3 regions of the Lysinibacillus sp. RS10 genome follow, and region 3 is predicted to be linked to each of the others. Evidence: a T-box and tRNA genes for the amino acid it is inferred to sense, from the RefSeq annotation. Region 3 holds a T-box; the other regions hold tRNA genes.
What was found. A T-box is a leader RNA that pairs with one kind of tRNA and senses whether it is charged. The one in region 3 lies ahead of argS (arginine--tRNA ligase), so its partner is inferred to be a tRNA-Arg.
Positions count from the first base shown of each region.

Region 1: it encodes a tRNA-Arg, which carries the amino acid that the T-box ahead of argS (arginine--tRNA ligase) is inferred to sense. The anticodon was not compared.
Region 2: it encodes a tRNA-Arg, which carries the amino acid that the T-box ahead of argS (arginine--tRNA ligase) is inferred to sense. The anticodon was not compared.

Region 1 covers NZ_CP167122.1:4,857,803-4,861,069, forward strand. The annotation lists rRNA gene ACB089_RS24195 (16S ribosomal RNA) at 1-1,246, opposite strand, end outside; tRNA gene ACB089_RS24200 (tRNA-Ala) at 1,391-1,466, opposite strand; tRNA gene ACB089_RS24205 (tRNA-Pro) at 1,483-1,559, opposite strand; tRNA gene ACB089_RS24210 (tRNA-Arg) at 1,570-1,646, opposite strand; tRNA gene ACB089_RS24215 (tRNA-Leu) at 1,664-1,752, opposite strand; tRNA gene ACB089_RS24220 (tRNA-Gly) at 1,758-1,832, opposite strand; tRNA gene ACB089_RS24225 (tRNA-Leu) at 1,881-1,965, opposite strand; tRNA gene ACB089_RS24230 (tRNA-Lys) at 1,987-2,062, opposite strand; tRNA gene ACB089_RS24235 (tRNA-Thr) at 2,070-2,145, opposite strand; tRNA gene ACB089_RS24240 (tRNA-Val) at 2,149-2,224, opposite strand; rRNA gene rrf (5S ribosomal RNA) at 2,235-2,350, opposite strand; rRNA gene ACB089_RS24250 (23S ribosomal RNA) at 2,465-3,267, opposite strand, start outside.
Region 2 covers NZ_CP167122.1:307,900-311,166, forward strand. The annotation lists gene ACB089_RS01670 (Tex family protein) at 1-466, shown strand, start outside; gene ACB089_RS01675 (SprT family protein) at 532-993, shown strand; tRNA gene ACB089_RS01680 (tRNA-Asn) at 1,085-1,161, shown strand; tRNA gene ACB089_RS01685 (tRNA-Glu) at 1,163-1,234, shown strand; tRNA gene ACB089_RS01690 (tRNA-Asp) at 1,269-1,344, shown strand; tRNA gene ACB089_RS01695 (tRNA-Gln) at 1,350-1,424, shown strand; tRNA gene ACB089_RS01700 (tRNA-Lys) at 1,440-1,512, shown strand; tRNA gene ACB089_RS01705 (tRNA-Leu) at 1,580-1,665, shown strand; tRNA gene ACB089_RS01710 (tRNA-Arg) at 1,685-1,761, shown strand; tRNA gene ACB089_RS01715 (tRNA-Gly) at 1,783-1,856, shown strand; rRNA gene ACB089_RS01720 (16S ribosomal RNA) at 2,071-3,267, shown strand, end outside.
Region 3 covers NZ_CP167122.1:2,455,705-2,458,971, forward strand. The annotation lists gene argS (arginine--tRNA ligase) at 38-1,711, opposite strand; T-box leader at 1,894-2,113, opposite strand; gene ACB089_RS12535 (hypothetical protein) at 2,489-3,267, opposite strand, start outside.

The DNA of each region.
Region 1 (3,267 bases), 2.4 Mb from region 3:
TAGCACGTGTGTAGCCCAGGTCATAAGGGGCATGATGATTTGACGTCATCCCCACCTTCCTCCGGTTTGTCACCGGCAGTCACCTTAGAGTGCCCAACTAAATGATGGCAACTAAGATCAAGGGTTGCGCTCGTTGCGGGACTTAACCCAACATCTCACGACACGAGCTGACGACAACCATGCACCACCTGTCACCGTTGTCCCCGAAGGGAAAACTATATCTCTACAGTGGTCAACGGGATGTCAAGACCTGGTAAGGTTCTTCGCGTTGCTTCGAATTAAACCACATGCTCCACCGCTTGTGCGGGCCCCCGTCAATTCCTTTGAGTTTCAGTCTTGCGACCGTACTCCCCAGGCGGAGTGCTTAATGCGTTAGCTGCAGCACTAAGGGGCGGAAACCCCCTAACACTTAGCACTCATCGTTTACGGCGTGGACTACCAGGGTATCTAATCCTGTTTGCTCCCCACGCTTTCGCGCCTCAGCGTCAGTTACAGACCAGAAAGTCGCCTTCGCCACTGGTGTTCCTCCAAATCTCTACGCATTTCACCGCTACACTTGGAATTCCACTTTCCTCTTCTGCACTCAAGTCCCCCAGTTTCCAATGACCCTCCACGGTTGAGCCGTGGGCTTTCACATCAGACTTAAAGGACCGCCTGCGCGCGCTTTACGCCCAATAATTCCGGACAACGCTTGCCACCTACGTATTACCGCGGCTGCTGGCACGTAGTTAGCCGTGGCTTTCTAATAAGGTACCGTCAAGGTACAGCCAGTTACTACTGTACTTGTTCTTCCCTTACAACAGAGTTTTACGATCCGAAAACCTTCTTCACTCACGCGGCGTTGCTCCATCAGGCTTTCGCCCATTGTGGAAGATTCCCTACTGCTGCCTCCCGTAGGAGTCTGGGCCGTGTCTCAGTCCCAGTGTGGCCGATCACCCTCTCAGGTCGGCTACGCATCGTCGCCTTGGTGAGCCGTTACCTCACCAACTAGCTAATGCGCCGCGGGCCCATCTTATAGCGACAGCCGAAACCGTCTTTCAGTATTTCACCATGAAGTAAAATAGATTATTCGGTATTAGCCCCGGTTTCCCGGAGTTATCCCAAACTATAAGGTAGGTTGCCCACGTGTTACTCACCCGTCCGCCGCTAACGTCAAAGGAGCAAGCTCCTTCTCTGTTCGCTCGACTTGCATGTATTAGGCACGCCGCCAGCGTTCGTCCTGAGCCAGGATCAAACTCTCCATAAAAAGAAATTTGATTAGCTCAAATTGTTTTGCTGGCATCATGTTTGATGTCCAAAATTTGTTTCGTTCACTAACTCAAGGATAGCTACTTAAAACTTTATTGATTACGTTTTGCTTGTTCAGTTTTCAAGGTTCATTTATTTTAATTGGTGGAGCCTAGCGGGATCGAACCGCTGACCTCCTGCGTGCAAGGCAGGCGCTCTCCCAGCTGAGCTAAGGCCCCTAAATTTAAGAAAAAATGGTCGGAATGACAGGATTCGAACCTACGACCCCTTGGTCCCAAACCAAGTGCTCTACCAAGCTGAGCTACATTCCGTTTGTTTTATTGGCGCGCCCGGCAGGAGTCGAACCCACAACCTTCTGATCCGTAGTCAGACGCTCTATCCAATTGAGCTACGGGCGCTAATTATAAAAATAAAATGGTGCCGAGGGCCGGAATCGAACCGGCACGGTAGTCACCTACCGCAGGATTTTAAGTCCTGTGCGTCTGCCAGTTCCGCCACCCCGGCACATTTGGAGCGGAAGACGAGGTTCGAACTCGCGACCCCCACCTTGGCAAGGTGGTGTTCTACCACTGAACTACTTCCGCATGTGCATAAGATTTATTTATCCTGGCAATTATGAAATTCTTAAAAAATGGTGCGGGTGAAGGGAGTCGAACCCCCACGCCTTGCGGCGCTAGATCCTAAGTCTAGTGCGTCTGCCAATTCCGCCACACCCGCATATTTTGTTGGCAATTTAAATGGTGAGCCATGAAGGACTCGAACCTTCGACCCTCTGATTAAAAGTCAGATGCTCTACCAACTGAGCTAATGGCTCAAAACTATGGTGCCGGCGATAGGAGTCGAACCCACGACCTACTGATTACAAGTCAGTTGCTCTACCAACTGAGCTACACCGGCAAATGGTGGAGGATGACGGGCTCGAACCGCCGACCCCCTGCTTGTAAGGCAGGTGCTCTCCCAGCTGAGCTAATCCTCCTGGGTATAATGCCTAGCGACGTCCTACTCTCACAGGGGGAAGCCCCCAACTACCATCGGCGCTAAAGAGCTTAACTTCCGTGTTCGGTATGGGAACGGGTGTGACCTCTTTGCCATCATCACTAGACTATTTTAAAGACAAGATTTATTATAACACATTTTGTTATAATTGCAAGCTTTTTTTAAAAACTTTCTTGTTCTTTCAAAACTGGATAAACGTGCATTGAATGTTTCAAACATTTTGGTTAAGTCCTCGATCGATTAGTATTCGTCAGCTCCATGTGTCACCACACTTCCACCTCGAACCTATCTACCTCATCGTCTTTGAGGGATCTTACTTACTTGCGTAATGGGAAATCTCATCTTGAGGGGGGCTTCATGCTTAGATGCTTTCAGCACTTATCCCGTCCACACATAGCTACCCAGCGATGCCTTTGGCAAGACAACTGGTACACCAGCGGTGTGTCCATCCCGGTCCTCTCGTACTAAGGACAGCTCCTCTCAAATTTCCTACGCCCACGACGGATAGGGACCGAACTGTCTCACGACGTTCTGAACCCAGCTCGCGTACCGCTTTAATGGGCGAACAGCCCAACCCTTGGGACCGACTACAGCCCCAGGATGCGATGAGCCGACATCGAGGTGCCAAACCTCCCCGTCGATGTGGACTCTTGGGGGAGATAAGCCTGTTATCCCCGGGGTAGCTTTTATCCGTTGAGCGATGGCCCTTCCATGCGGAACCACCGGATCACTAAGCCCGTCTTTCGACCCTGCTCGACTTGTAGGTCTCGCAGTCAAGCTCCCTTGTGCCTTTACACTCTACGAATGATTTCCAACCATTCTGAGGGAACCTTTGGGCGCCTCCGTTACCTTTTAGGAGGCGACCGCCCCAGTCAAACTGTCCGCCTGACACTGTCTCCTGCCCCGCTAAGGGGCATGGGTTAGAATTTCAATACAACCAGGGTAGTATCCCACCGACGCCTCCTTCGAAGCTGGCGCTCCGAGATCTCTGGCTCCTACCTATCCTGTACAAGTTGTACCAAA
Region 2 (3,267 bases), 2.1 Mb from region 3:
GATTTTAGAGGTAGCGCAAATTGATAAAAAAGAGATTGGGACGCAGAAGGCGGAGGAATCTATTGCATCCCTAGGTGTACAAAATTTAAGCGAGATTTTAGGTATTGGAGCAGTCACAATTCAAGATATTGTAGATACATTAATGAAACCTAGTCGCGATCCACGTGATGCGTTCCCTCAACCACTACTGAAAACGGATGTATTAAAAATGGAAGATTTACAAGTTGGGATGGAATTGCAAGGTACAGTGAGAAACGTAGTTGATTTCGGAGCATTTGTAGATATTGGAGTGAAGCAGGACGGGCTTGTGCATATTTCTAAATTGCAAAAAAGACGTATTAAACACCCATTAGAAGTTGTTGCACTAGGAGATATTGTAACGGTTTGGGTAGAACAAATAGATGTCAATAAAGGGCGTATCGCTTTAACGATGCTTCCTCCTAAAATTCAAACGATGGAAGTGTAATAAATTAATACCACACTGTCTATACTACGCAGTGTGGTATTCTTGTTGTTAGAGGTGAACTAGCTATGAACAATGAGGAACTACAAGGTCTTATCAGTAGAATATCATTAGAAAGTTTCCAGAAGCCATTTATGCATCAAGCATATTTTAATCCAAGATTACGTTCAACGGGTGGACGCTATCTTTTACAATCACACAATATAGAAATTAATCCAAAAGCGTATGAATTATATGGTATTAACGAAGTGGAGGGTATAGTTCGCCACGAATTATGTCATTATCATTTACATTTAGAAGGTAAGGGATATCAGCATCGAGACAAAGATTTTCGAGAGCTATTAAAAGAAGTAGGGGCACCTCGATTTTGCTCAGCATTGCAAACACCAAAAACTTCTCGGAAAAAGCAACGTCATCTCTATACATATACATGTGTAAAATGCCAACAAATATATGTAAGAAAAATTAGAATGAATGTAGAGAGATATTGCTGTAGTAAGTGTTTAGGTCGCTTAAAACTAGTGGAATAAAAAAACTTAATAAAAAGGGTTGACGTTTACTTGATATATCCCTATAATAGTAAAAGTCGACAAGATAACGACGACAAAACATATGGATTATTCCGAAGTAGCTCAGTTGGTAGTAGCACCTGACTGTTAATCAGGTTGTCGCAGGTTCGAGTCCTGCCTTCGGAGCCATGGCCCCTTGGTCAAGTGGTTAAGACACCGCCCTTTCACGGCGGTAACACGGGTTCGAATCCCGTAGGGGTCATTTTATAGCTTTTTTATAAAAATATAGCAACATTGGTCCCGTGGTGTAGCGGTTAACATGCCTGCCTGTCACGCAGGAGATCGCCGGTTCGATCCCGGTCGGGACCGCCACTTATTGGGGTATAGCCAAGCGGTAAGGCAACGGATTTTGATTCCGTCATGCCTAGGTTCGAATCCTAGTACCCCAGCCATTCATTTCTTAGTTTGAGCCATTAGCTCAGTTGGTAGAGCATCTGACTTTTAATCAGAGGGTCGAAGGTTCGAGTCCTTCATGGCTCATCTCTTTAAGAAGAAACGTTGACTTTTACGATTATTATAATATAATGAAAAAAGTCGCTAATTGAATGCGGTCGTGGCGGAATGGCAGACGCGCTAGGTTGAGGGCCTAGTGGGGGCAACCCCGTGGAGGTTCAAGTCCTCTCGGCCGCACCAAGTCGATTTGTTAATATATGCGCCCGTAGCTCAATTGGATAGAGCGTCTGACTACGGATCAGAAGGTTATGGGTTCGACTCCTGTCGGGCGCGCCATTTAAATAAATATTATTTCTTGCGGGTGTAGTTTAATGGTAAAACCTCAGCCTTCCAAGCTGATGTCGTGAGTTCGATTCTCATCACCCGCTCCAAAAAAACTTTTTAAAAACTTGTTGACAATTAAATCTTTATGTCGTAAGATATAAGAAGTTGTCGATACGAGATAACAACATGAACCTTGAAAACTGAACAAGCAAAACGTAATCAATAAAGTTTTTAGTAGTTAACCTTGAGTTAATGAACAAAACAAAATTTTGGACATCAAACATGATGCCAGCAAAACAATTTGAGCTAATCAAATTTCTTTTTATGGAGAGTTTGATCCTGGCTCAGGACGAACGCTGGCGGCGTGCCTAATACATGCAAGTCGAGCGAACAGAGAAGGAGCTTGCTCCTTTGACGTTAGCGGCGGACGGGTGAGTAACACGTGGGCAACCTACCTTATAGTTTGGGATAACTCCGGGAAACCGGGGCTAATACCGAATAATCTATTTTACTTCATGGTGAAATACTGAAAGACGGTTTCGGCTGTCGCTATAAGATGGGCCCGCGGCGCATTAGCTAGTTGGTGAGGTAACGGCTCACCAAGGCGACGATGCGTAGCCGACCTGAGAGGGTGATCGGCCACACTGGGACTGAGACACGGCCCAGACTCCTACGGGAGGCAGCAGTAGGGAATCTTCCACAATGGGCGAAAGCCTGATGGAGCAACGCCGCGTGAGTGAAGAAGGTTTTCGGATCGTAAAACTCTGTTGTAAGGGAAGAACAAGTACAGTAGTAACTGGCTGTACCTTGACGGTACCTTATTAGAAAGCCACGGCTAACTACGTGCCAGCAGCCGCGGTAATACGTAGGTGGCAAGCGTTGTCCGGAATTATTGGGCGTAAAGCGCGCGCAGGCGGTCCTTTAAGTCTGATGTGAAAGCCCACGGCTCAACCGTGGAGGGTCATTGGAAACTGGGGGACTTGAGTGCAGAAGAGGAAAGTGGAATTCCAAGTGTAGCGGTGAAATGCGTAGAGATTTGGAGGAACACCAGTGGCGAAGGCGACTTTCTGGTCTGTAACTGACGCTGAGGCGCGAAAGCGTGGGGAGCAAACAGGATTAGATACCCTGGTAGTCCACGCCGTAAACGATGAGTGCTAAGTGTTAGGGGGTTTCCGCCCCTTAGTGCTGCAGCTAACGCATTAAGCACTCCGCCTGGGGAGTACGGTCGCAAGACTGAAACTCAAAGGAATTGACGGGGGCCCGCACAAGCGGTGGAGCATGTGGTTTAATTCGAAGCAACGCGAAGAACCTTACCAGGTCTTGACATCCCGTTGACCACTGTAGAGATATAGTTTTCCCTTCGGGGACAACGGTGACAGGTGGTGCATGGTTGTCGTCAGCTCGTGTCGTGAGATGTTGGGTTAAGTCCCGCAACGAGCGCAACCCTTGATCTTAGTTGCCATCATTTAGTTGGGCACTCTAAGGTGACTGCCGGTGACAAACCGGAGGAAGGTGGGG
Region 3 (3,267 bases):
GACTGAAAATGCATCTACAACGATGATATAGAAGCGCCTACATATTTTTAGGTGCTTCAATTCCTAACACTGCTAACGATTCTTTTAAAACAACAGATACACATTGACAAAATGCTAATCGTGAACTTCTTTGGTTGTCATCGACCAATACTTTATTTTGCGCATAATATTTATTAAATAGACGCGCTAATTGTATGGCATATTTAGCAATTTGTTTTGGATCTGCTTGCTCAAAAGCGTTGGTAATTACATTGGGAAACTGTTCTAGTAATAAAATGACTGGCCATGCTTGCTCACCTAATGTTTCACAAGAAACTTCGTTACCGTTGTATTCTGCTTTTTCTAATAGAGATGAAATACGTGCATAAGTATATTGTATATATGGCCCTGTTTCTCCCTCAAAATTCATCATGTGCTCAATGGAAAACTCAATATCGTGTAGACGATCATTTTTCAAATCGTTAAAAATGACCGCTCCAACACCGACCTGATGTGCGATGCTATCTTTCTGCTCAAGCATTGGATTTTTTTCATCGATATTTCGCTTCGCTGTAGCAATCGCTTCCTTCAGTACATCTGCTAAAAGAACAATCTTGCCTTTACGCGTCGACATTTTTTTCCCCTCTTGCAGAATCATCCCGAAAGGAACATGCTGTAAGTCTTTTGCCCAATTGTACCCCATCTTTTCAATAACCTTAAATAATTGGGTAAAGTGAAGAGATTGTTCATTCCCTACAACATAAAATATTTTTTTAGGGTCATATTTTTTTTGTCGATAAAAAGCGGCTGCTAAATCACGAGTAGCATAAAGCGTAGCACCATCTGTTTTAGTTATTAAGCATGGCGGCATTTTGTCTAATTCAACGACATACGCACCATCCGATTTCACTAGCAGTTGTTTTTCTTCCAGCTCTTTCACAACAGCAGCCATTTTATCATTGTAAAAAGCTTCCCCATCGAATGAATCAAAATCAATGCCCAGCAGTTGATAAATGGTCTTGAATTCTACAAGTGATGCATCTCTAAACCATTGCCAAAGAGCTAATGTCTCTTCATCCCCATCCTCTAATGCTTTAAATGCGGCACGTGCCTGTTCATTGAGTGTGTCATCCTGCTCCGCCTCTTCATGAAACTGCACATATATTTTTAATAATTCCTTTATGGGAGCAGCTTCAATTTTTTGTCGATCTCCCCATTTTTTATAGGCCACGATTAATTTTCCAAACTGTGTTCCCCAGTCCCCTAAATGATTAATACGAATTGCTTTATAGCCATTTTTCTCGGCAATGTTTGCTAAAGCATTACCGATTACTGTAGAACGTAAATGGCCCATTGAAAAAGGCTTCGCTATATTAGGGGAAGAAAAATCAAAAACTACATTTCCTTTTGGTTCCTGTTGGGTTCCATATAAATTTTTTTCTTTTACTATTTGACTAAGCACCTGTTTTGTAATCATCGGCTGATGGTAAAAAATATTGACGTAACCACCTACTACTTGAACATCTTGCACTTTTTCACAACGTATATTGTTTTTAATTTCGGAAGCGATACTGTGAGGCGATTTCCCTAATTTCTTAGCTAGTATAAAGCATGGAAATGCCACATCCCATAAGTCCAATTTTTTCGGTTTCTCCAGTAAATGTTGAATTTCGTTGACAGAAAGCTCATTCTTTAATGCCTCAGCAATGCTTTTCGCGATTTGTGTATGCATGTTTTTTTCTCCTCCCAATATATAATCAATTTTGCCTTGGCGTAATAACGTCCGGAGGCATTATCATCATTCAGTAGCGGGTTGGAAACTCACTGAAAAGGAACCACATCCCCTTTTCATCTCTTACCTTTAGAGATAAGCGTTTTCTGCTGAATGAAGATAAAAAAAGCCCTCGTCTCTAAAATAGAGACGAGAGCATAGTTATCCCGTGGTACCACTCTAGTTGCCATATTATATGACCACTTTCCGTTGTTAACGAGGTGACTCCCCGGTATTCTCTACAACTCATTCGAGAACCTTCTCCAAAGTGCGTTTCATTTATGGCTGCTGCATTAGGCTCACACCGTCCCTAATTCGCTTTCCAGTCCCACCATAAACTACTCTCTTTTTCATCGAATTTAACAGTAATTTTGAAATATTTTACATGCTCGATTTTCTAAAGTCAATGGTTTTTTCTGAATTATTCGATTTAATTAAACAACGCCAAAACATCTTCTCAGGGCAATGGAGAGTAATTTCTGTAATGTTTTTCGCGCAAATAAAATTTAGCTAGATTGCTCTCTTTATATTTGAGCGTTGTACTTAGCACTCTTTACTCATTAAAAATTATCAGCTGAATAGTTTACAATGACACTTTTTTCAGCCCGCCATATATTTTTAACTTTCTTTTTCTTAATGTCATAGTATGAAAGTACGCTCTCTTTAGGTATTTTCAAAATGCTATAACCCTTTTCTTCATCAATCACACTAGATAAGAAATAAAATCCTTCTTTTTTTTCATCGAATTTCGGAGCGAATTTTCGAATAAATACCACTACGATCTAGTAAAGGCACTACCTTTTTTGTTTTAATATCTATTTCTACAACGTGCGAAATAGGACTGTCTACAGCTTCATCATAGCTGATGATAACCGAACTAGCATCTGGCGCCAATGATGCTCCACTTATAAATCTCTCAACATCGGCTATATGTTTCTTTTTTTGTCCTTCAATATCATAAATATCTAAACTGTATTTGGTCGGTTGTAATTTCGTTTGATTTTTATTAGCCACGTCAAGTTTCTTCTGATGTTCGTCCTGGGAGAAAGATACTACAATTAATTGATTATTGTTTGGGTTATAATTAAAATCTAAAACACTTCTATCCTTATTTTCTTCTTCCCATATCTGTATTTTCTGTGTTTCAAGATTATAGGTAGCCATATGAAAATTTTTAAATTCATCTCTTAATAATACTCTCATAAAGATCATTTTTTGTTCTTTGTCTATTTGGATAAAATCGACGTTATTAAAGACCGTGGTTAACTGTTTCATTTGATTAGTATTTAGGTCATTTTCAAATAATTGTATTGTACGATCTGATATACCATCTGCAAAATACAATTTATTATTACCTTCAGAATAAGCGAAAGCAGTATAATCTGCTGTTTCCTTACTTAATAATGATTTACTTTTATTTTGAATCTGGTCGTATTGATAAAATGTAAACATCAAGCTTTTAGGATCAAAAACATTTATGTAAAGCTTAGATTCGGAAGGACTATTAGCAATTGAAA